One region of the Crenobacter sp. CS_VA4 genome, then DNA from elsewhere that is predicted to be linked to it. Evidence: predicted binding sites of a transcription regulator. Region 1 holds the regulator's gene; each other region holds the start of a gene.
The links. Region 1 encodes FNR, which switches genes on or off when oxygen is low (the NO sensors DNR and NnrR bind a similar motif). Its sites were predicted from a motif close to TTGATNNNNATCAA; they were not measured.
Positions count from the first base shown of each region.

Region 2: the regulator FNR is predicted to act here: its motif matches at 5,185-5,198, upstream of ACZ2IA_RS07545 (NAD(P)H-dependent flavin oxidoreductase).
Region 3: the regulator FNR is predicted to act here: its motif matches at 3,779-3,792, upstream of ACZ2IA_RS06975 (universal stress protein).

Region 1 is NZ_JBVMAE010000003.1:185,372-192,785, forward strand. Features, by position in the region: gene hemN (oxygen-independent coproporphyrinogen III oxidase) at 1-1,407, opposite strand; gene fnr (fumarate/nitrate reduction transcriptional regulator Fnr) at 1,514-2,257, shown strand; gene ACZ2IA_RS04375 (hypothetical protein) at 3,010-3,633, opposite strand; gene ACZ2IA_RS04380 (FapA family amyloid fibril periplasmic chaperone) at 4,274-4,756, shown strand; gene ACZ2IA_RS04385 (FapB/FapC family functional amyloid domain-containing protein) at 4,816-5,445, shown strand; gene ACZ2IA_RS04390 (FapB/FapC family functional amyloid domain-containing protein) at 5,499-6,563, shown strand; gene ACZ2IA_RS04395 (C39 family peptidase) at 6,632-7,336, shown strand.
Region 2 is NZ_JBVMAE010000006.1:84,193-91,606, reverse strand. Features, by position in the region: gene ACZ2IA_RS07585 (M3 family metallopeptidase) at 1-142, shown strand, start outside; gene xth (exodeoxyribonuclease III) at 528-1,310, shown strand; gene ACZ2IA_RS07575 (PepSY domain-containing protein) at 1,393-1,668, shown strand; gene ACZ2IA_RS07570 (hypothetical protein) at 1,675-2,076, shown strand; gene ACZ2IA_RS07565 (response regulator) at 2,099-2,761, shown strand; gene qseC (quorum sensing histidine kinase QseC) at 2,758-4,116, shown strand; partial or broken gene ACZ2IA_RS07555 (cytochrome ubiquinol oxidase subunit I) at 4,228-4,995, shown strand; gene cydX (cytochrome bd-I oxidase subunit CydX) at 5,011-5,109, shown strand; gene ACZ2IA_RS07545 (NAD(P)H-dependent flavin oxidoreductase) at 5,265-6,443, shown strand.
Region 3 is NZ_JBVMAE010000005.1:204,530-211,943, reverse strand. Features, by position in the region: gene ACZ2IA_RS06995 (sodium-dependent transporter) at 1-781, opposite strand, end outside; gene argE (acetylornithine deacetylase) at 1,040-2,206, opposite strand; RNA gene ffs (signal recognition particle sRNA small type) at 2,362-2,460, shown strand; gene ACZ2IA_RS06980 (helix-turn-helix domain-containing protein) at 2,745-3,074, shown strand; gene ACZ2IA_RS06975 (universal stress protein) at 3,257-3,709, opposite strand; gene ACZ2IA_RS06970 (acyl-CoA thioesterase) at 3,834-4,280, shown strand; gene ACZ2IA_RS06965 (hypothetical protein) at 4,277-4,696, shown strand; gene ACZ2IA_RS06960 (AAA family ATPase) at 4,789-5,637, shown strand; gene xerC (tyrosine recombinase XerC) at 5,637-6,557, shown strand; gene ACZ2IA_RS06950 (CinA family protein) at 6,619-7,110, opposite strand; gene pgi (glucose-6-phosphate isomerase) at 7,094-7,414, opposite strand, start outside.

The sequences.
Region 1 (7,414 bases):
TCAGATCGTCTTCGAGTAACGCGCCGTGCCCTGCTTCTCGCGCAGATGGAGGTCAAACACCATCGCGATGTTGCGAATCAGGAAACGCCCATTCGGCGCGACCATCAGGAAGTCGCCGTCGAAGCTGAGCAGGCCGAGCCGCTCGAACTCGTCGAGTCGTTCCAGTTCGGCCGCGAAGTAGTCGGCGAAGTCGATGCCGAACACCTGCTCGATCGCCTCAACCGACAGGGAGAAGCGGCACATCAGCGCCTGGATCACGCTGCGGCGCAGGATGTCGTCCTGGCTCAAGGTCATGCCGCGCAGTACCGGCAAGCGGCCCTCGTCGAGCGCGGCGTAGTAGGCGTCGAGCTCCTTCTCGTTCTGGCTGTAACAGGCTCCGATCTTGCCGATCGCCGACACGCCGATGCCGATCAGGTCGCAGTCGGCGTGCGTCGAATAGCCCTGGAAGTTGCGCTGCAGCCGGCCCTGCCTCAACGCAACGGCCAGGTCATCGTCCGGCTTGGCGAAGTGGTCCATGCCGATGAACACGTAGCCGGCGTCGGTCAGCTGCGCCACCGACTGCTGCAGGATGTCGAGCTTCTCGGCCGCACTCGGCAGTTCGGCCTCGTCGATGCGCCGTTGCGGCAGGAACAAGGTCGGCAGATGCGCGTAGTTGTAGAACGCGATCCGGTCCGGGCCGACGGCGATCACCTTGGCCAGGGTACGGCGCACGCTGGCACAGGACTGCCGCGGCAGGCCGTAGATCAGGTCGACGCTGACCGACTTGAAACCGGCATCGCGGGCGGCTTGAATGACCTCAAGCGTCTCGGCCTCGCCCTGTACCCGGTTGACGGCGCGCTGCACTGCCGGCTCGAAATCCTGGATGCCGACGCTGATCCGGTTGAAGCCGAGGCTCGCCAGGTGGAACACCGTGGCGCGACTGACCTTGCGCGGGTCGATCTCGATCGAATACTCGCCCTCGGGCAGGAAGTCGAACTGCCGGTGCAACAGCCCCATCAGCCGGGCGAGCTGCGCGTCGGACAGAAAAGTAGGAGTACCCCCACCAAAATGCAGCTGCGCCAGCCGCTCGCGACGGCCGAGCGCCTCGCCGATCAGCGCCAGTTCCTTCTCGAGGTAATCGAGGTAGGTATCGGCGCGCGCAGTGTCCTTGGTGATGATCTTGTTGCAGCCGCAGTAGTAGCAGACAGTGTTACAGAATGGTAGATGAGCATATAATGATATTTTTTTGTGATTGGCGCCGATCCGGCGTTGTTTCAGCCAGTGCCGATAATCGGCGTCATTGAAATCGGTCACGAAGCGATCCGCCGTCGGGTACGAGGTATAGCGCGGCCCGGCACCATCGAGTTTTTCGATCAACTCGCGGTCGAACTCCAGTCGCTCGGGCGAATACGGGTGGGTGGTGGTCATGTGCTGCTCCGGTTGAGAAGACCTACGGTAGACTGCAACCTTTGCTCAACACCGGCTTTTTCGCTTTGATGCGCATCAAGCCATCAAAGATTCACGGGTTTCTGGCATGAACGATCAACCTCTGCACCACCACTCGCTCAAGGTCTCCTGCTCCAGCTGCAGCCTGCGGGAGCTGTGCCTGCCGGTCGGCCTGAACCACGAGGAGCTGGCGCAACTGGACGCGGTGATCCGGCAAAGCCGGCGCCTGAAACGCGGTGACTACCTGTTCCGCAGCGGCGAAGGCTTTCGTTCGCTGTTCGCGGTGCGCACCGGCTTCTTCAAGACCAGCGTCGCCAGCCAGGACGGCCGCGAGCAGGTCACCGGTTTCCAAATGTCGGGTGAGCTGATGGGGCTCGACGGCATTTCGGCCAACGTGCACGGCTGCGACGCGATCGCACTGGAAGACAGCGAGGTGTGCGAGCTGCCGTTCAACCGGATGGAAAGCCTCGGCCGCGAGATCCCCAGCCTGCAGCACCACTTCTACCGGCTGATGAGCCGCGAGATCGTGCGCGACCAGAACGTGATGCTGCTGCTCGGCAATATGAAGGCCGAGGAGCGCCTGGCCGCCTTCCTGCTCAACCTGTCGGGCCGGCTCGCCTCGCGCGGCTTCGCCGCCAACGACTTCATCCTGCGGATGAGCCGCGAGGAGATCGGCAGCTTCCTGGGACTCAAGCTGGAAACGGTCAGCCGCACCCTGTCGAAATTCGCCCAACAGGGGTGGATCAGCGTCGATCACAAGCACATCAAGCTCGATCAGCCGGAGTCGCTGAAGGCATTAATATCCGGCTGCGCGCAGGCGCACAGCGCCTGAGCTGTAGCCCCACCTGCTCAACGGCACAGAGCCGGTCATCACGACCGGCCTTTTTTATGGTTCTTCACAGAGTTTAGGGGATACGAGTTTGGACTGTGGCTTTGTCGGTCTCGCCCGACTGGCGAGGTACTTTCTTTTGTCTCGCCAAAAGAAAGTACCCAAAGAAAATGCGACCCCAATGCACTGGCCTTCGGCTTCCCTCGCGCCTGCCAAGCGGCCAGGCGCCGCCGAACTCGCGGGCGGCTAACGTCCGCCCGCTCGAACAAGCGGCGGCTTAAAACCTGGCCGCTTGACGATCGCTCGGCAGCGCAAAGGGGATGGGCAGGATGATTGCAGCGGATGTGGATTTGAATGGTTAAAAAAAAACCGGCGGCCAGTTTATGAGCTAAATTACCCGCAGATTTTCAAACCAAACAATGTCGTGAATATCGCCTACGGTCACCCATTCCCCTTCGACGCCGCCGAGGACGGCACGGCCAACGGGGGTAGTCGGCGAGCACTGTCCGAGTGCCGACATAGTCGGCGCGAGTTGCGCAGCCGCCCGTTGGCCGTGGCGCCCGCAGGGCAGCCCGCGTAGCGGGCCGGTGTCGCAGGGTCACCTTTTCTTTGGGTACTTTCTTTTGGTGAGGCAAAAGAAAGTACCTCGCCGGTCGGGCGAGACCGACAAAGCCTCCATTCACAGAAACGTGCCCTACGGCATCCCTCCCCGAATTCCCTAAATTCCGTGAAGAACCTTTTTCATTCCTGCTCCATCAGCGGCTGCGCAAACGGCCGAGCCACTCCGGCCGGCCGCGGAACGCCAGTGGCTCGCCCCTGAGCGGCGCCAGCACCCGTTCGTAGCGCTCCAGCCATTCGCCCCGCCCGGCATGCGCCGCGCCGGCCTCGAGCAGGCTGGCGTTGTCGCGCACCAGCACCTGCCACAGCCGTGCGTCGTCCGGCCGCTCGACGAGCGTCGCGTAGTCGGCGATCAGCGACGCCTGTTGCTCCAGGCCGTAATCGGCCAGCGTCGCCGTCGCGTCGAGCCGGTAACGGTACGGCTCGCGGCGCAGCCGCAACGCCCGGGTCACGACGATCAGCGCGCCGCGCCAGCACACCGGGCAGCCGTTCTGGTATTGCCAGGCGTGCACCAACTCGTGGACGAAGGTATTGAACAGGCGCAGCCCGGAAGCGTTGGCCGAATCGGCCAGCGGCACCGCGCAAAAGTCGCGGCAGTACCAGCCGCGCGGGAAGTACAGTTTGCCGAACGGCGCCATCGGCACCCGTGCCAGGTGCAGCCAGCCGCGGTCGTGCACCCCTACCCTGCCGGGGTCGAACGAGGCGCCAAACAACCGCCCTGCCAGCGCGCGCTCGGCGGCGGTCAACGGCCGGCCACTCACGTTCGCGCGTCGAGACCGAGGGTGCGGATCAAACGGGACATGGGCTTGCTCCTCGGAAGAGCCTGTTCATAATCTTGCTGCGCGGCCCTGATCGGGGCTCATGCGCTCGGCGTGCGAATCTAGTGATTCGCTCAGCGATCGGAAATCCTCATGGACACCACGTCCATTCCGGTTTCTGCGCTGCTCTTCACCCCGCTGAGGCCCGCTCGCGACAGATTCTGAACAGGCTCTAAGAACGGGGGGCATCGGATAAAGGAACTTCTTTCGTTCGCTATAGCCCAAGCCACAGCTCTTATCGAGAGGCGCGTTCAAGCCGCGGTCATGCCATTGCAGCCAGCGCCGAGGGCATCTTCTGCGTTGCGCTCAAGTATCTGATTCTCATCCTTGAAACACAAACGCCCACCTGTACGCCCCCTCAAACCCGCGCCAAATCAACACGCCGCACTCTAAGCCAACGCGTCTGAAGCCTTGCCGGAGCATTGCCCCCCCCAATTGCCCCGAAAGTTGTTTCAAAAACGGCACAAAACCACCCCACCCCAAATTCTCGCTATTCACCCGTCCTTACCGGATAAGGCTTCCGAATGGCTGGCACGGCACATGCATAAGAAGCAGCAGGAAAAATGCTTCTTGGGAGTGTGAGATGAACCAGCGCAGAACCGGGCTCGTCGCCTTGTCCATGCTGTTTGTGCCGCTCTGCCAGTCCGTGCTGGCCGCGCCGGGCAGCGGCGATAACTATTCGGCGCCGATCGTCATCACCAGACCAGTTGCCGACCGCATCGCCTATCGCCCGGACTTGCCCCGTAGCACTCACCCATCGACGGTGGAGACCTCGCCGGCAGCAACCGTCTTATCGGCCACCGATAAGTTCGCAGCCCAGACCCGGGCGCTCGACGAGGCCCTGCTGGCCAGCACCAGCACGGGCCACCCGCCCAGGTCTGCCGGTATGGCCGACTCGGGCATCGCCTCGCTGATTACCAGCGCCACAGGCTCCAATGCCGGCTCGCTGCCCCAAAGCCCGCTCGGCTCCAGTTTGGGCGGTTCTGGCGGCGGCAGCATAAGTCATTCCATTACGGCGGCTACCTCAACCATATCGAATACCCTCACTCAGGCATTCGGCAGGTAATAACGCAACCAAGTCAGCGGGATGGCAGCATCATTGCGCGCCGCCGACCGGAGAATATCATGACACGCACGCTTATTATTTTACCAGTCTTGATGGCCGCGACCTGCTGCTTTGCCGACGACACGGCCAACATTATTAATAGCGGCGAAAGCAATACCGGGATTACCTCGCTAAACCAGGCAGCGGGCGTCGGCAATCAGCAACTCAACCTGCGCAGCCTGGCAATAGGCGGCGAAGCAGGCCTAGCGTTATCGGAGGCCAGCCAATCGATCTTCTTGGACAAAGAGGCCTTGGCCGTCGTCGACGCGATAAAAAAATACCCGCATAGCGCCATTATTGGCGGCAGCTCCTTTTCCCATAGCCACGGCATCCTCGGCATCAACCAGAGTGCCGGCGCATTTAACCAAACCAACAATCAGGCCACGATTAATTTCACCACCGGAAAAAGCACTGGCAATACCCAAAACACGATCTATACCTTGGATAACGCCGCCCTGCTAAAAGCTAATGCCACCGGTGAAAGCAAAACCGCACAGAATAAACTAGCACGCAACAATAAAACCTTTATCGCCGATACAGCCTTTCAGGACACCTCGGGCATTGTTCAAATAAATCAAGTTGCCGGGGTAATGAATCAAGCCGTCAACGCGGTGACGGTGAATGTAGTTGCCCAGCCTCTGGGCCATTAACCCACGCACCCGCGCCTGGTGTGTGGTCTTCTAAAGCAAACTGGAGAAATAACATGAAATGCTCGCTTCAATACACTCTGCTCTTCAGCGCCTTGCTCGGCATCTACGGTGCTGCTCATGCTGAGACAAGTACCAACCTTAACGTCAACAACAACATTACCGTCAACAACGACCCGTCCTACAACTTCGAGGACACCAGTGAAACCGAGATCAATAATGAGCTGACGGTCGACGTCGAATTGAACATCGAGAAGGAACTCACGACCGACGAGGGCGCGGTCGCGTCCGCCCGCGATACGCAGAAACTGCTCAATTTCGAAGGGGGTGGTGGCGGCAACGACCCGGCTACCGCCTCCGTCGAAGACAGCGTGAATGACAACTCGGGCGTTGCCGCTCTGAACGTCGCCGGCGGCGTTGCCAACCAGCAGGCCAACGAGGTGGCCATCGCGTCCAACAACAACTCCATGGAAGATGATGATTCTGCTAGGGTCGCCGCCGCCGATTCGGGCTTCGAGCAAATGATCCAGAGCAGTAATCAAGACTTCGGTAGCGATACAGGCACGGCCGAGATCGAGGACGGCTCGGTTTCTAGAAACGCGGGCAACGCCACTGTCAACGCCGCGGCCGGCGTCGGCAACCAGCAGAAGAACACGCTCGCCCTCGCCTATCAAGCCAGCTTCGCAGGCGACGAGGAGGAAAAAGTGGACCCGATCGAGCTGATCGACGCTCACGCCGCCAGTGCCCAAATCATGACCGGTGTTAGTTGGGATCAACAAGGCGATGAGGAGGCTTCGGCAGAATATACGGCCACCCTGGAAGAGTCGGCCAACGACAACACCGGCGTTGTCGGGGTGAACATCGCCGCCGGCATGAACAACCAGCAGGGCAACGCGGTGGCCATTGCCAGCACCGAGATGACCGATCTGGCGAAGGCCATCGCCGGTGGCTTCCAGGTGATCGATGGCTGGGACTATGAATTCCACGATGTGACTAACACCGCCACTGTAGACGGCTCGATGAACAGCAACACTGGCAATATCGGGGTGAACGTGGCCGCCGGCTTCGGCAACCAGCAGGCTAACCTGCTGGCCATCGCCTCCTCATCCTCATCGAAATAAGAGTGCCCCTTTGAACGATGCTTATCTCGAGGAGGACCCGGCCTCATGATTGGGGCCGGGTATTTACTATGACACGACGCGTTCTGCCGCCCCATTTCTTGCTGGCTTTGACCCTGCTGGCGCACTCCGCCCTGGCCGTTTCGGCCAGCATGATCGTTCCGGGCTACACCGGGCTGGATCAGCCGGTAAAACGGGTGAAAAGCCTGCGCGACCTTCGCTTTACCAACGTCGTCGAACAGAAAACCGATTTCAGCTGCGGCGCCGCGACCATGGCGACGCTGCTTCGTTATGGCTTCAACCGGCCGGTCAGCGAAGAAGAAGTGATCGCCGGCATGATGGCCGGCGCCAATCCGGAAACGGTGCGCAGGGACGGCTTCTCGATGCTGGACATGAAGCACTACGCCAATCACATCGGCCTGCGCGCCAGCGGCTTTCTGCTGGACGCGAGCCGCTTGGCCCAGTTGAAACTGCCGGCCATCGTCCTGATCGACATCGGCGGCTACAAGCACTTCGCCATTCTGAAGTCCTACACCAGAGACTGGGTGTATCTGGCGGACCCGGCGGTTGGCAACCGGACCGTAGCCACCGACACGTTCAAGAAGCAATGGAACGGGGTGTTGCTGGTCTTGGCCGGAAAAGGTTACCGCCTGGACACCCCCCTGCTGGGGGCATCAAGCACTCTGTCGGCACGCAACGCGATTACGAACATGGGCCAACCGGTGCCGATCGCCGAATTGCTGGAATTCGGCTTCCAGCACAGCGACTTTTTCTAGACGGATTCTTTACACGTCCAGCTAAGGGCCGCTAACAAAAATCAGCGTAGCGACCTTGGTTAGGCGTGCTGCCGCAGA
Region 2 (7,414 bases), on a different contig from region 1:
GTTCTGGGACGAGATTCTCGCGGTCGGCGGCAGCCGTCCGGCGATCGACTCGTTCCGCGCCTTCCGCGGCCGCGACCCCGAGATCGACGCCTTGCTGCGCCATAACGGCATGGTGGAGGCGGGCGAGGCGGTGGCCGCGTAAATTTCTGCAAAAAAAAATCCTAGCGGTCGGAACTTCAGGCCGGGGGTTCAACTCTTATCCGTGTTGCTTTCTCCAGAGCAGCAGTAGCAAGCGAGCTAGACGCATTTCCCCCTTTGTGTGGACATTCATGTGTCGTTGAATACCCTCCGGTGATCCCGGAGGGTTTTTTTTGTCTGTGGGAGCGGTTCGGCCAATATTGGGGTGGGAGGGTATGTTGCCGGGCGGGGCCGACCAGGCCCGCAAACCGTAGCTACCGTAAGCCGGAAGACACGTTGCAAACGCGGCTCTCTATCCCGCCGAGCGTCGATCGCGGCGGCGTGACGGTTTGTGCTGCCGTCCCGACCTGCTACGATGCGCCGCATCGGAATCAACCAAGGAAGCCGCGATGCAATTTGCCACCTGGAACGTCAACTCGCTGAAAGTACGCCTGCCGCAGGTGCTGCAATGGCTGGCCGACAGCCCGGTCGACGTGCTGGCGCTGCAGGAGCTCAAGCTCGACCAGGACAAGTTTCCACTCGAGGAGATCGAGGCGGCCGGCTACCGCGCGGCCTGGTTCGGCCAGAAGACCTACAACGGCGTGGCGCTGTTGGCGCGCGCGCCGCTGGAGCTCGCCGACGTCAAGCTCGGCATCCCTGGCTACGACGACCCGCAGCGCCGGGTGATCACCGCCACCGTGAACGGCGTGCGGGTGATCGGCGCCTACTGCGTCAACGGCGAGGCGGTCGACTCGGAAAAGTACCCGTACAAGCTCGAGTGGTACGCGCGCTTGACCGAGTTCGTCCGCGACCAGCTGGCGAACTACCCGGAGCTGGTGCTGATGGGCGACTTCAACATCGCGCCGGCCGACGCCGACGTCTACGACCCGGCCGCCTGGCAGGACAAGGTGCTGTGCTCGGTGCCGGAACGCGCCGCGTACACCGGCCTACTCGATCTGGGCCTGACCGACAGCTTCCGCCATTTCCACCCCGACGAGGTGGCGTACAGCTGGTGGGACTACCGGATGGCGATGTTCCGCCGCAACCTCGGGATGCGCATCGACCACGTGCTGGTCAGCGACGCGCTGAAGGCGCGCGCGACCGACTGCCTGATCGACAAGGTGCCGCGCAAGTGGGAGCGGCCGTCCGATCATGCGCCGGTGGTGCTGTCGGTCGCCGACGGAGTGGCTTGAGCGCGGTTAAGGCTGACTTAAGCGGGACGGTCTTTAATGGCAGCGTGGCATAAAGTCACGACATTCTTGGAGGAACCGCGAGATGAACAAGCAACTGTTACTGGGCGCGCTGCTCGCCGTCGGCGCCTCCGTCCCGGCGCTGGCCGCCGACGTCACCTGCCCGACCCACCCGCAGGCGCAGTGGCTCAAGCCGTCCGACTTCATGAAGAAGGTGGAGAACCAGGGCTATCAGGTGCGAGAATTTAAGGCCTCGCATAACTGCTACAAGATCGAGGGCACCGACAAGGCCGGCCAGCGGGTGAAGGTGTACTTCGACACCGTCAGCGGCCAGCCGCTCTCCAGCAAGCAGGAACACTAAAGCGCGATGAGCGACGTGGCACGGCCCGACGAGTCGGGCATCGACCCCTACCTGCGGCTGCTCGACTGCTGCCTGGCCGGCTGCGTGCTGCTCAACCTGACGTTGATGGTCCCCGCGGCGATGCCGCACCGGATCATCGGCTACCTCGCTGCCGGCCTGCTGCTGGCGCGGCTGCTGTATCGGTTCAGCGGGCTGGCCGCAGCCGGGCCGCGCTGGCGTCGCCGCGGTGCGGCGCTGCTCTTGACGCTGCTGGCCTTGCTGCTGGTGAGCGGCACGCTGCTCGCCACCGATCCCTTGCGTGAAACGCAGTGGCTGGAGCGCGTACACCTAGGCCTGGCACTGGCGCTACCGTTGGGGCTGACCGTGCTGCTCGCTATCGGCCTGCTGCACCGGCGCGACGAGCCGTGACGAGGCAACCTGCGGAGGAGCGATGCGGATCCTGGTAGTCGAAGACGACGCGCTGATCGGCGACGGCCTGCAGGCCGGCCTCGCCCAGCTCGGCTTCACGGTCGACTGGTTCAAGAACGGCCGCGATGGCTTAGCCGCCTTGGCCGCCGCGCCGTACGACGCGGTGGTGCTCGATCTGGGCCTGCCCGGCGTCGACGGCCTGGACATCCTCGCCGCCTGGCGCCGTGCCGGCCAGCAGGTGCCGGTGCTGGTGCTGACCGCGCGCGACGCGCTGGCCGACCGGGTCGGCGGCCTCGATGCCGGCGCCGACGATTACCTAACCAAACCGTTTGCACTCGTAGAAGTCGCCGCGCGGCTGCGCGCATTGATCCGCCGCAGCCACGGGCAGGGCGCGCCGCTGCTCTGTCACGGCAAGCTGGTGTTCGACCCGACCGCGCGGCGCGCCACCCTCGACGGCGAACCGCTCGAGCTGACCGCGCGCGAGCTGGCACTGCTCGAGGTGCTGCTCGCCGGCAAGGGCCGGGTGCAGCCGCGCGCGCTGCTCGAGGAAAAGCTGTACGGCTGGGGCGACGAGGTCGACAGCAATGCGATCGAGGTGCATATCCACCATCTGCGCAAGAAGCTCGGCAGCGGCTTCATCCGCACCGTGCGCGGCGTCGGTTACACGCTGGGGGACGACGCGTGAGGGTGAACAGTCTGCGCCTGCGGCTGTCGCTGATCCTGCTGCTGGTCGCACCGATCGTCTGGGCGCTGGCCACCGTCAGCGCCTATTTCCAGACCCGCCACGAAATCAACCAGCTGTTCGACACCCAGCAGACGCTGTTCGCACGCCAGCTGCTGTCGGCCAAGCTGGCCGCTACGACCGGCCCGGCGCCGACGCCGGCGTTGCCTAAGACCAAACAACTGATCCACGGCGGCGAGCACGGCGCGTTCGAGGACGACGCGCTGTCGTTCGCGGTGTTCGACTACACTGGCCGGCTGCTGTTCAGCGGCGGCGAGGGCAAGCATTTTCGCATCGACCCGGCGCGGCGCGGCTTCGTCGGCGATACCGTCAAGCACGACGCGCGCTGGCGGCTGCTCTACCTGCCTGCGCCGGACGGGCAAAGCACGGTGGTGGTCGGCCAGAAGGAGGACTACCGCGATGAACTGGTCTGGGAGGTGGTCGGCGTGCAGCTGGCGCCGTGGCTGGCGGCGCTGCCTATCCTGCTCCTGGTGCTGGTGTGGGCGATCGGCCGGGAGCTGGCGCCGCTCACCGCCGCGGCACGCCAGCTGACCGCGCGTCGCACCGACGACGCGACGCCGCTGGCGGTCGCAGGCCTGGCATCCGAGGTGGCGCCGCTGGTCGCGGCGCTCAACCAGCTGTTCGCCCGCACCGCCGACATGCTGGCGCGCGAGCGCCGCTTCACCGCCGACGCCGCGCACGAGCTGCGCAGCCCGCTCGCCGCACTGAAGGTGCAGGCCGAGGTGGCGCAGCTGGCCGAACACAAACCGGCGGCGCGACAGCGTGCGCTGGCCAACCTGTCGACCGGCATCGACCGCGCGACCCGGCTGCTCGAGCAGCTGTTGGCGCTGTCGCGGCTCGACCCGCTGTCCGGGCTGGCCGATACCCGGCCGGTCGACTGGCGGCGGGTGGCCGACGCCGCCTGCGCCGACGTCTCAACGTTGGCCGAACAGCGTGGCGTGACGATAGCCCGGTCCGGCGACGCCGCCACGGCGCTGCCGTTGGCGGGCGACGAGACGCTGTTGACGCTGCTGTTGCGCAACCTGCTCGATAACGCCTTGCGCTACGGCCCGCCCGGTGGCCGGGTGACGCTGACCTTGGCGCCGGACGCGATCCGCGTCGAGGACGACGGCCCGGGCATCGCGCCGGACGACCTGCCGCGGGTGCGCGAGCGCTTCTTCCGCCCGCCCGGGCAGAGTGAGCCGGGCAGCGGCCTGGGCCTGTCTATCGTCGAGCGGGTCGCCGCCTTGCACGGCCTGACGCTGACGCTCGCCAACCGGCAAGGCGGCGGCCTCGCGGCCAGCCTGCAGCGCGGCTGAGCGCGGGCTGCGACATCGTGTCGCATGGTCGACCGTGGCCGGCTGGCTTACGCTGGCGTACTACCGTGCTGAGTACGGTATCCAAAGGTTGCCCCCGCCGCATCGGCGGGGTTTTTTTTTTGCCTGTTTTCCCTCCGCTTGCGCGTGGGCCTGTTCTTCTTCGGCTGGGAGCGGCTATCGAAGATGAAGCACCTGATGGTGACGATGCTGATGGCGGTCGGCTCCAACCTGTCGGCGCTGTGGATCCTGATCGCCAACGGCTGGATGCAGGAGCCGGTCGGCGCGCACTTCAACTACCAGACCATGCGCATGGAGATGTCCGACTTCTACGACATCATCTTCAACCCGACCGCGCAGGCCAAGTTCGTGCATACGGTGAGCGCCGACTACGTGTGCGGCGCGCTGTTTGTACTCGGCATCTCGAGCTGGTACCTGTTGAAAGGGCGCGACATCGCGTTCGCGCGGCGCAGCTTCCGGGTGGCGGCCGGCTTCGGCTTCGCCTCGGCGCTGTCGGTGATCGTGCTCGGCGACGAGTCGGGTCACACCGTGACCGAGGCGCAGCAGACCAAGATCGCCGCGATCGAGGCGATCTGGAACACCGAGCCGGCGCCGGCGCCGATCAGCGTGTTCAGCATTCCGGACCAGGCGGCACACGTGAACCACTACGAACTGAAGATTCCGTACGTGATGGGCCTGATCGGCACGCGCAGCCTGACCGCCTGGGACGCTACCTCGAGCCGGCTCACGCTGAACCTGATGTTCTGGGCGGCGATCCTCCTTACCCCGCTGATCATCGGCTACACCGGCTGGTGTTACCGGGTGATGCGCGGCACGGTGACCGAGGACCAGATCAAGAGCAACAGCAAGAGCGCTTACTGAGAAAGGATTTCGATCATGTGGTACTTCGCCTGGATGTTGGGACTGCCGTTGGCGCTGGCGCTCGCCATCATCAACGCGGTGATCGAGGAAAACCTCCATCACGACATCGACTGAGCCGGTTTCATCGTTTCCCCGACACGCCCGGCCCGGTGCCGGGCGTCGTGCTGCCACAGGCGAATGCGCGCCCGCTTGATGCGCGTCAATACCGCGGTCCGGTCATTGGTCGACAATGGCGTTTTTTCTAGAGTTTCCACTCGAAAGCATCCGTCATGACCACCACCCCCACCGAATTCCCCCCGTTGCGCCTGAGAGGGCGCGAACTCGTGCCCGTGGTGCAGGGCGGCATGGGCGTCGGCATCTCGGCGAAGAGCCTTGCCGGCGCGGTCGCCTTTGAAAACGCCGTCGGCACCATCGCCAGCGTCGATCTGCGCCACCTGCACGAGGACCTGGTAGCCCGGTCTCGTTCGGCCGATGTCGACGAACTCAATCGTCTGAACCGCATCGCGCTCGACCGCGAGGTGCGTGGCGCGCTCGAGCGCGCCGACGGCCGAGGCCTGGTCGCGGTCAACGTGATGAAGGCGGTCGACGATCACCCGGCGCTGGTGCGCCAGGCGTGCGAATCGGGCGCGCACGCGATCGTGATGGGCGCCGGCCTGCCGCTAGACCTGCCGGAGCTGACCGTCGAGCACCCCGACGTCGCGCTGATCCCCATCCTGTCCGAGTCGCGCGGCATCGGCATCGTGCTGAAACGCTGGATGAAGAAGAATCTCCTGCCCGACGCGATCGTGATCGAGCATCCGAACCACGCCGGCGGCCACCTCGGCGCGGCGAAGATCGCCGACCTCGTCGACGCCAAGTTCGACTTCAGGCGGGTGCTGGACGAGACCTTCGAGCTGTTCCGCGGCCTGGGTCTCGAGCGCGAGCGAATCCCGCTGATCGTCGCCGGAGGGATGAGCCGCTTCGACCGGGTGAGGACTGCACTGAGCGACTGGGGCGCGGCGGCGGTGCAGGTCGGCACCGCGTTCGCCGTCACCCGCGAGGGTGACGCGCACGCCAATTTCAAACTCACCCTGGCCGAAGCGCGTCCGGAGGACATCGCCGAATTCATGTCGGTGGCCGGCCTGCCGGCGCGAGGCGTGCTGACGCCGTGGCTGCGGAACTACCTGAAACGCGAGGAGAAGTTGCAGGCCGTCGCGCGCGCCGACCCGCGCCGCTGCACACAGGGGCTGAACTGCCTGTCGGTGTGCGGGCTGCGTGATGGCTTGGGGAAGGTCGGGCAGTTCTGCATCGACCTGAAGCTCTCGGCGGCGTTCCGCGGCGAGGTGAGCAAGGGGCTGTTCTTTCGCGGGGCGGATCCGTTGCCGTTCGGCGAGGCGATGCGTTCGGCGAAGGAGACGATTCATTACCTGTTGACCGGGGAGAAGCCGGTGGGGTTGCAGTTGGGGTGAGGGCGGTTCGGCGCCCCCTGTTGCCTTGAGGCTCGGCGGCGGAGTAATCCGCCTTCGCCATAGGATGGGTGGAGACGCTTGCGTCGTAACCCATCGCGTCTTTCGGCCAACGTTGGTGGGGGCTGTGGCAGCGCCGGTCCCGCCCGGCGAGGCGGGCTACTTTTTTGCTTTTGCCTCGCCAAAAGAAAGTAGCCAAAGAAAAGGCGACCCCGCGACGCCGGCCCGCTGCGCGGGCTGCCCTGCGGACGCCACGGCCAACGGGCGGCTGCGCAACTCGCGCCGACTGCGTCGGCACTCGGACAGTGCTCGCCGACTTCCCCCGTTGGCCGTGCCGTCCTCGGCGGCGTCGAAGGGGGATGGGAGGTTGTAGGTGGCCGTCGTGAATGAGTCTGGAAAATCAGTAGGTTGCTAGACCAGTTAGTGACTGTGGATGAGGTCGTTTGCCGATGTTCTGCTGTGGATAACCTCAAGGTTGGCCGAACGCGCCTGATGCGTGATCCCACTGGATGAGGCGAGCTTCGGCCAACGTTGGCGAGCAAGCCCACAAACCTGCCGTCGCTTTTTAAACTTTCAAATCCACTGCCGTCGCAATCATCCTGCCCGCCCCCTTTGCGCTGCCGAGCGATCGTCAAGCGGCCAGGTTTTAAGCCGCCGCTTGTTCGAGTGGGCGGACGGTAGCCGTCCGCGAGTTCGGCGGCGGCTGACCGCTTGGCAGGCGCGAGGGAAGCCGAAGGCCAGCGCATCGGGGTCGCCTTTTCTTTGGGTCCTTTCTTTTGGCGAGACAAAAGAAAGGATCTCGCCTGTCGGGCGAGACCGACAAAGCCACAATGCTGACGAGTGTTACCTACAGAGAACCGGGTTGCGCGCCCACCCAGACACGCCCAACCAAACCCCTGTCCCCACCACATAACAATTCGTCGCAAAACCCCGCCATCGGAAACATCACCCCTCATGACGCCCATCCCCCGTTT
Region 3 (7,414 bases), on a different contig from region 1:
GCAGCGCGGTGGCCGGCACGTTCTGATCATCGCGGAAGTAGCTGCCGTAGGTCAGCATGGTGCCCATCCCGATCGACAGCTTGAAGAACGCCAGCCCCATCGCGGTCAACACCACGCCGGCGGTGATCTTGGAGAAATCCGGCTGGAACAGGAAACGCAGACCTTCGCTGGCGCCCGGCAGCAGTAGGCTGCGCACGCCGACCACCACCAGCAGGATGAACAGCAGCGGCATCAGCCTCTTGGTCACCGCCTCGATGCCCTTCGATACGCCCATCAGCAGGATGCCGCCGATCAGCACCAGCACCGCCCACTGCCACAATAGCGACTGGATCGGGTCGTGAATCAGTTGGCCGAACGCGGCCGAGGTGTGCGCCGGGTCGCTCGACAGCGCACTGCCGGCAATCGACTTGAACACATAGGCCAGCACCCAGGCGGCCACTTCCGAATAGAACGCCATGATCAGAAACGCCGCCAGCACGCCGAAGCCGCCGATCAGCCACCACGGCGTGCCCGGCGCCAGCTGCTTGAAGGTGCCGACGGTGTCGGTCTTGGCTTTGCGACCGAGCATGATCTCCGCGATCATCACCGGCAGGCCGACCAGCAGGGTCGCCAGCACGTAGACCAGCAGGAAGCCGGCACCGCCGTTGGCACCGGTCAGGTAGGGAAACTTCCAGATATTGCCGAGGCCGACCGCGGAACCGAGCGTGGCCGCGAGTACGCCGAAGCTGGAGGAAAAGCCGTCGCGCTTGGCAACGGCCACTGAAGAATCGAGCTTGCTCATGAAGAGTGTCCTAAGCAGCGCAGCGCTACCGGCCACGATCAGCGACCCGGCGACTGCCCCAAGACCCGCCGGTGCGGGCCAGAAGGGCGGGGATTCTGCGGCCATTTGCGCGCCGCGCCAAGCACTTTTTGCAGCCGATTTGTGCCCTCGCTACTCGCCCCTCCGCACCCTCACCCGGCCCCTCGGCCAATTTTCATGACAAACAATCTTTACTTGCCAAGTGCATTAAAAAATGCGGCACTTACCCGTTTTGGCAATTCATTGTTTTGGCTGGCTCAACCTATCCAGCAGCCGCTGCATCCACGCCGAGCACGCTTGCAGCTGCGCGATCTCGACGTACTCGTCCGGACGGTGCGCCTCGCGGACCGAGCCGGGCCCGCACACTACCGCCGGGATGCCGGCCTGCTGGAACACCCCGGCCTCGGTCGCGTACGCCACCCCGCTGCCCGCCGCGTGATTGCACAGCTCGGCCACGTGCCGATACACCTCACTGCCCGCGTCCACCTCGAACGCCGGACAGTGGACGACGTTCTCGATGGTGATCGACACTTCCGCTGCCACCTTGCGCATCTCCTCCAGCAGCCGTTCGGCCTCACCTTCCAGCGCCTCGATGAACCGTTCGTGCCGCTCGCCCGGCAACCAGCGGCACTCGACCAGGAACTCGCAATCGCGCGGCACGATGTTGCCGGCGATGCCGCCCTGCACCAGCCCGGTCTGCAGCGTGGTATACGGCACATCGTAGAGCGCCACCTGCCGGCCGGCGCTCGCCTCGCGATCGGCCAGCTCGCGCACGAAGGTGATCAGCCGCGCCGCATACTCGATCGCGTTCACCCCGAGCGGCGTCAGCGACGAATGCGCCTCGCGCCCGCGCACGCGTACCTTATAGTGGGCGATGCCCTTGTGGGCGATCACCGGCTGCATCGAGGTAAACTCGCCGATGATACAGCCGGCGATCTTTTCGCCGCGCCGTTTTAGATCGGCCACCAGCGTGTGCACGCCCAGACAACCGACTTCTTCGTCATAGCTCAAGGCCAGCGCCAGCGGCACCGCCAGTTCGCCGCGCGCTGCCCGCGCCACCGCCTCGGGCAACAGCGCCAGCGCGCAGGCGATGAAGCCTTTCATGTCCGCCGTGCCGCGGCCGTACAGACGGCCGCCGTGCTCCACCACCTGGAACGGTTCGCTGCTCCACGCCTGACCGTCCACCGGCACCACGTCGGTGTGGCCCGACAACACGATCGCCGGCACGTCGGCCGGGCCGACCCGCGCGAACAGGTTGGCCTTCTGGCCATCCTCGCTGAAACTCAACTGCGCCGGGACACCCAGCTCAGCCAGGTAATCGACCACCCAGTCGATCAGCGCACGGTTGGAGTACCGACTGGTGGTATCGAAAGCCACCAGGCGGCTGAGCAGTTGGCGAATTTCCATGTTCGGCACCTTGCAACCCCTTAGTTACTGGCAAAAATCCAGTCTACCACCCTTGCCCGGCAGCGCCTCGCCCCTCCATACTCAAGAAAACCCGAGCAAAAGTCGGCGGCTCGCTTGGCAAAGCGAGTCGAATCCGTTAGTATGCCGCTCTCTATGGCGGGTCTCCCCGCATTGCGACGCGGTCAACCTGGTCAGGTCCGGAAGGAAGCAGCCACAGCCGTTCAGCGCAAGTGCCGGGGGTCGGGCTCGCCACCCCAATTCAGAACAAAGCCGCCTTGGCCTCCGACAAGGCGGCTTTGTTTTATGATTTTTCGACCCATTTGTGATATTTTGCGACGACCTACGAAATATTCTCTTGTCTTTATCCATTAGGATAAGCTAATATCTATTCAGACGGAGATCGACATGGGAACTTTCGGTGCAGTCATGCACTCTAGGTAATCCCAAATGGATTACTTGCTATATTTAGAACGTCAATACGACGCATAAAAACGACACATAAAATCAATTAACGCCTTTAATAGATCGAGAGGAAATTATGAAGCTCTTTGAAAAGATCACGAACCCGCGCGAAATCCGCCGCAAACTCGGCCTGAACCAGCAGGAATTCTGGAGCCGCATCGGCGTGACCCAATCGGGCGGCTCCCGCTATGAAAGCGGCCGCAACATGCCCAAACCGGTGCGTGAACTGCTGCGCCTGGTGCATGTCGAGCAGATCGATCTGAGCAAAGTCAAACGCGAGGACTTCGAAATCGTCGAGTACCTGAAAGAGACCCATCCGGACTTGTACAAGAGTCTGCGCAAGGCGGTTCGCGCCAAGCTGGAAACCGAAGAAGGCAGCATGGGCGAAACAGCCGGCAATCTGTAAGCAGCCGTCTCCGCCAAGGGCGTTGTTCACGGGCGACCGGCCAAGCTGGCCTCAGTGAGCAACGCCCTTCTTGCGTCTGTTGTACCGCCCAAAATCATGACGGCCAGTTCCCACGGGTGAACTAGCCGCTCCCTCTCGCTGGCCGCACAGCTCATCCACGCCGGCCGACAATACCACTCCCATCAGCTCTCTTCCGGATTACGGATCAGCAATACCGGCACGGTCGCCTTCTTGAGCAAGCCTTCGGCCACGCTACCCATCAACAGATGCATCAAGCCGCTCCAGCCGTGCGTCCCCATCACCACCAGGTCCGCCTTCCAGTCCCGTGCATCGTCGAGCAACACCGAGGCGATCTTGTCACCCCAGCTTTCCAGTATCTTGGTTTCCGGCGACAAGCCCTGCGCCTTAGCCTGCTCTTCGGCCTGGCCGAGCACCTGTTCGCCCGCATGCTTGATCGACTTCTGCAACTCGGAGGCATCGAGAAACTCGGTACCGCCCCAGCCAAACTGAGCCAAGTCCACCACATGGACCAGCCGCACCGATGCGCCCACTTCCTTGGCCAGCTTGCAAGCCTCGGTCAACGCCAGGTTCGAGGTTTCGCTATCGTCTACCGGAACAAAAATTCGCTGGTACATATTCGACCTCTCCTTCGTATGGACTCGGACTCGACGATTTCAGTCTATCAAATGCCCCGCCTCACGTGGTTGATGCAGATTAAGACTGTGATTAGACTGCATGACATTCATGAACGGAGGCGCCATGGCCCGCGTCGAAATCACGCTACCGGAACACTGGCTGTTCCACACCGAACTGTCGGTGCGAGTCGGCGATCTGAACTACGGCGGCCACCTCGGCAACGACGCCCTGCTGCGCCTGGCGCACGAGGCGCGGTTGCGCTTCTTGCAGTCTTACGGCTACAGCGAGCTCGACGTGGAAGGCCGCGGCCTGATCATGGCCGACGCCGCGGTGGTGTACCGTGCCGAGGCGTTCCAGGGAGAGCGCTTGCGCTTTGCACTGGCACTGGGTGAAATCGGCCGCTCCAGCTTCGAATTGCTTTACCATGTGACTCGAACAGCCGACGACCGCGAGGTCGCCCGCCTCAAGACCGGTATGGTGTTTTTTGATTACGCCGCACGACAGATCAGCCGCACTCCGTCGGCCTTTGTCGCGCGCCTGGCGCCAGCTCACGAAGGAATGCCAACATGAAGAATTACCCATCCAACAGCCCCGAGGCCCTGGCCCGCCTGCTCGCCATGTTCATGATCGCCGACGGCAATATGGACCCACGAGAAATCGATAGCCTGGACCTCTTGCACGCCTACGACGTCCTCGGCATCAGTCGCAAGAAATTCATGCAGGTGCTGGTCGACTACTGCAATGACCTCACCGACGAGGCCGACCCGGAAAGCGGCGCCATCCACCTGATCAACCGCGAGCGCATCGACACCCTGCTTGAGGACATCACCGACCGCCACAAGCGCGTGCTGGTCTGTGCCCTGGCGATTGACCTGTGCAAATCGGACGACACCATCAGCGAACAGGAAATGGCCGTGCTGCGCTACATGATGGAGAGCTGGTCGATCTCGCTCGACGATCTGGAAAACGAATTCGTCAAACCGTAAGCTTTCTGCTTGCGATGACAGCCGTCCGCGCACCGCGCCCGGGCGGCTTTTTGCTGTTGATAACCCACAAAACAACAATTAGGGCTGACACGATGACCACCCGCTTTCACGGCACCGACCGTTACGTCGCCAGCGACGACCTGATGCTGGCCGTCAACGCCGCCATCACGCTGGAGCGCCCGCTGCTCGTCAAGGGCGAGCCGGGCACCGGCAAGACCATGTTGGCCGAAGAGATCGCCCGCTCACTCGGCCGCGAGCTGATCGTCTGGCCGATCAAGTCGACCACCAAGGCGCAGCACGGCCTGTACGACTACGACGCGGTGTCGCGGCTGCGCGACTCGCAACTGGGCGACGCGCGGGTGCACGACATCCGCAACTACATCGTCAAGGGCAAGCTGTGGCAGGCGTTCGAGATGGACGTGGCGCCGGTGCTGTTGATCGACGAGATCGACAAGGCCGACATCGAGTTCCCCAACGACCTCTTGCGCGAGCTCGACCAGATGGAGTTCTTCGTGCATGAGACGCAGGAATTCGTGCGCGCCCGGGTGCGGCCGATCATCCTGACCACCTCGAACAACGAGAAGGAACTGCCGGACGCTTTCCTGCGCCGCTGCTTCTTCCACTACATCCGCTTCCCGGATCGCGACACCCTGCAGGACATCGTCGACCTGCACTATCCGAGGCTGGAGAGCGCGCTGGCGCGCGAGGCGCTCGAAGTGTTCCTCGGCCTGCGCGAGCTGACCGGCCTGAAGAAGCGCCCGACCACCTCGGAGCTGCTCGACTGGCTCAAGCTGCTGACCCGCGAGGCGATCAGCCCGGCAACGTTGGCCGAAGGCCGCAGCAAGGGCGAATTGCCGCCGCTGGCCGGCGCGCTGCTGAAAAACGAGCAGGACATCCAGCTATTCGAGCGGCTGATGCAGATGGCGCGAGGCCGGCGCTAATGAACTGGGACGCGGCGCTCGCCACCTTCGATAACGCCTTGGCGCTGTCCGGGCGCAGCGACGCCACCCGCGCCGCCTACCGGCGCGACATCCAGCGACTGGCCGAGCTGGCCGGCGCACGTATACCAACCCAGCTCGTCAATCGCGACATCCGCCACGCGCTGGCGCGTTTGCATGGCGGCGGCCTCGACGGGCGCAGTCTGTCGCGAATGCTGTCGGCCTGGCGTGGCCTGTACGATTGCCTGATCGACCGTGAGCTGGCGTCGGCCAACCCCTGCACCGGCGTTCGCCCACCGAAGAGCGGCCACCGCCTGCCCAAAGCGCTGCCGGTCGACGCCGCGCAACAGCTGCTCGACGCCGAGTTGGCCGAAGAGACCTCGCTGACCTGTCGCGATCGGGCGATGTTCGAGCTGCTCTACTCATCCGGCCTGCGCCTGACCGAACTGGTACGGCTCGACGTCGGCGACGTCGACTTGGCCGAACGGCTGGTGCGGGTCAGCGGCAAGGGCAACAAGGAACGGCTGGTGCCGATCGGCCAACAGGCCGACGATGCGCTGCGCGGCTGGCTGACACAACGCAACGCCAGCGACGGCGAAACCGCGCTGTTCACCGGCCGGAGCGGCACACGACTAGGCGGCCGGCAGATCGAGAAACGGCTGGCGCGCTGGGCGATCCAGACTGGTAGCGACCGACACGTCTCGCCGCACATGCTGCGCCACAGCTTCGCCAGCCACCTGCTGCAGTCGTCGAGCGACCTGCGCGCGGTGCAGGAGCTGCTCGGCCACGCCAACCTGTCGACCACGCAGATCTATACCAGCCTGGACTTCCAGCACCTGGCCCAGGTGTATGACACCGCACATCCGCGCGCGCGCAAGTCGGAGCCCCGGCAGGACGCATCGGCCGACGACGGTACCCCGTAGCGACATCCAACCATGAAAAAAGGGCGACCCGCGGGCCGCCCTTTTCATTTTCCCGACACGATCAGGCCGTCAACGGCGTCGCGTCGATTTCCACCAGCAGCGCCGCCAGCGCCGCATCGACAGTCTGGCGCCGTACCGCGGCTCGGTCGCCGTCGAAGCGGCGCACGAAGGCACGACTCAGCCCGGCCGGGCCAGCCAGGGCAAACCAGACCAGCCCGACCGGCTTCTCGGCACTTCCGCCGCCCGGCCCGGCCACACCGGACACCGCCACCGCCCAGTCGACCCCGGCCGCGCGCTGCGCACCGGCCGCCATCTCGCGCACCGTCGCCTCGCTGACCGCGCCGTGTTCGGCCAACGTCGTGGCCGCCACACCGAGCAGTTGCTGCTTGGCGGCGTTGCTATAGGTGACAAAGCCCATGTCGAACCAGTTGGAGCTGCCGGCCACATCGGTAATCGCCCCGGCGATCAGCCCGCCGGTGCAGGATTCGGCCGCGGTGACGCGCTCGCCGCGCGTCAACAGTTTCTCGCCCAGTTGTTCAGCCAAGCTTTTCATGACGGCTCCGGAAGTGGGCGATCAGCCCGTTAGTCGACGCGTCGTGCGACAGCGTTTCCGCATCGCTCAGCTGCGGCAGGATCTTCGCAGCCAGCTGCTTGCCGTACTCGACACCCCACTGGTCGAAGGAATTGATCCCCCAGATCACACCCTGCACGAACACCTTATGCTCGTACAGAGCCAGCAGCATGCCGAGCGTCGTCGGCGTCAGCTTGTCGATCGCCAGCATGTTCGACGGCTGGTTGCCCGGGAACAGCTTCTGCGGCAGCAGCATGTCGATCTCTTCGCCGGTCAAATCCAGCTT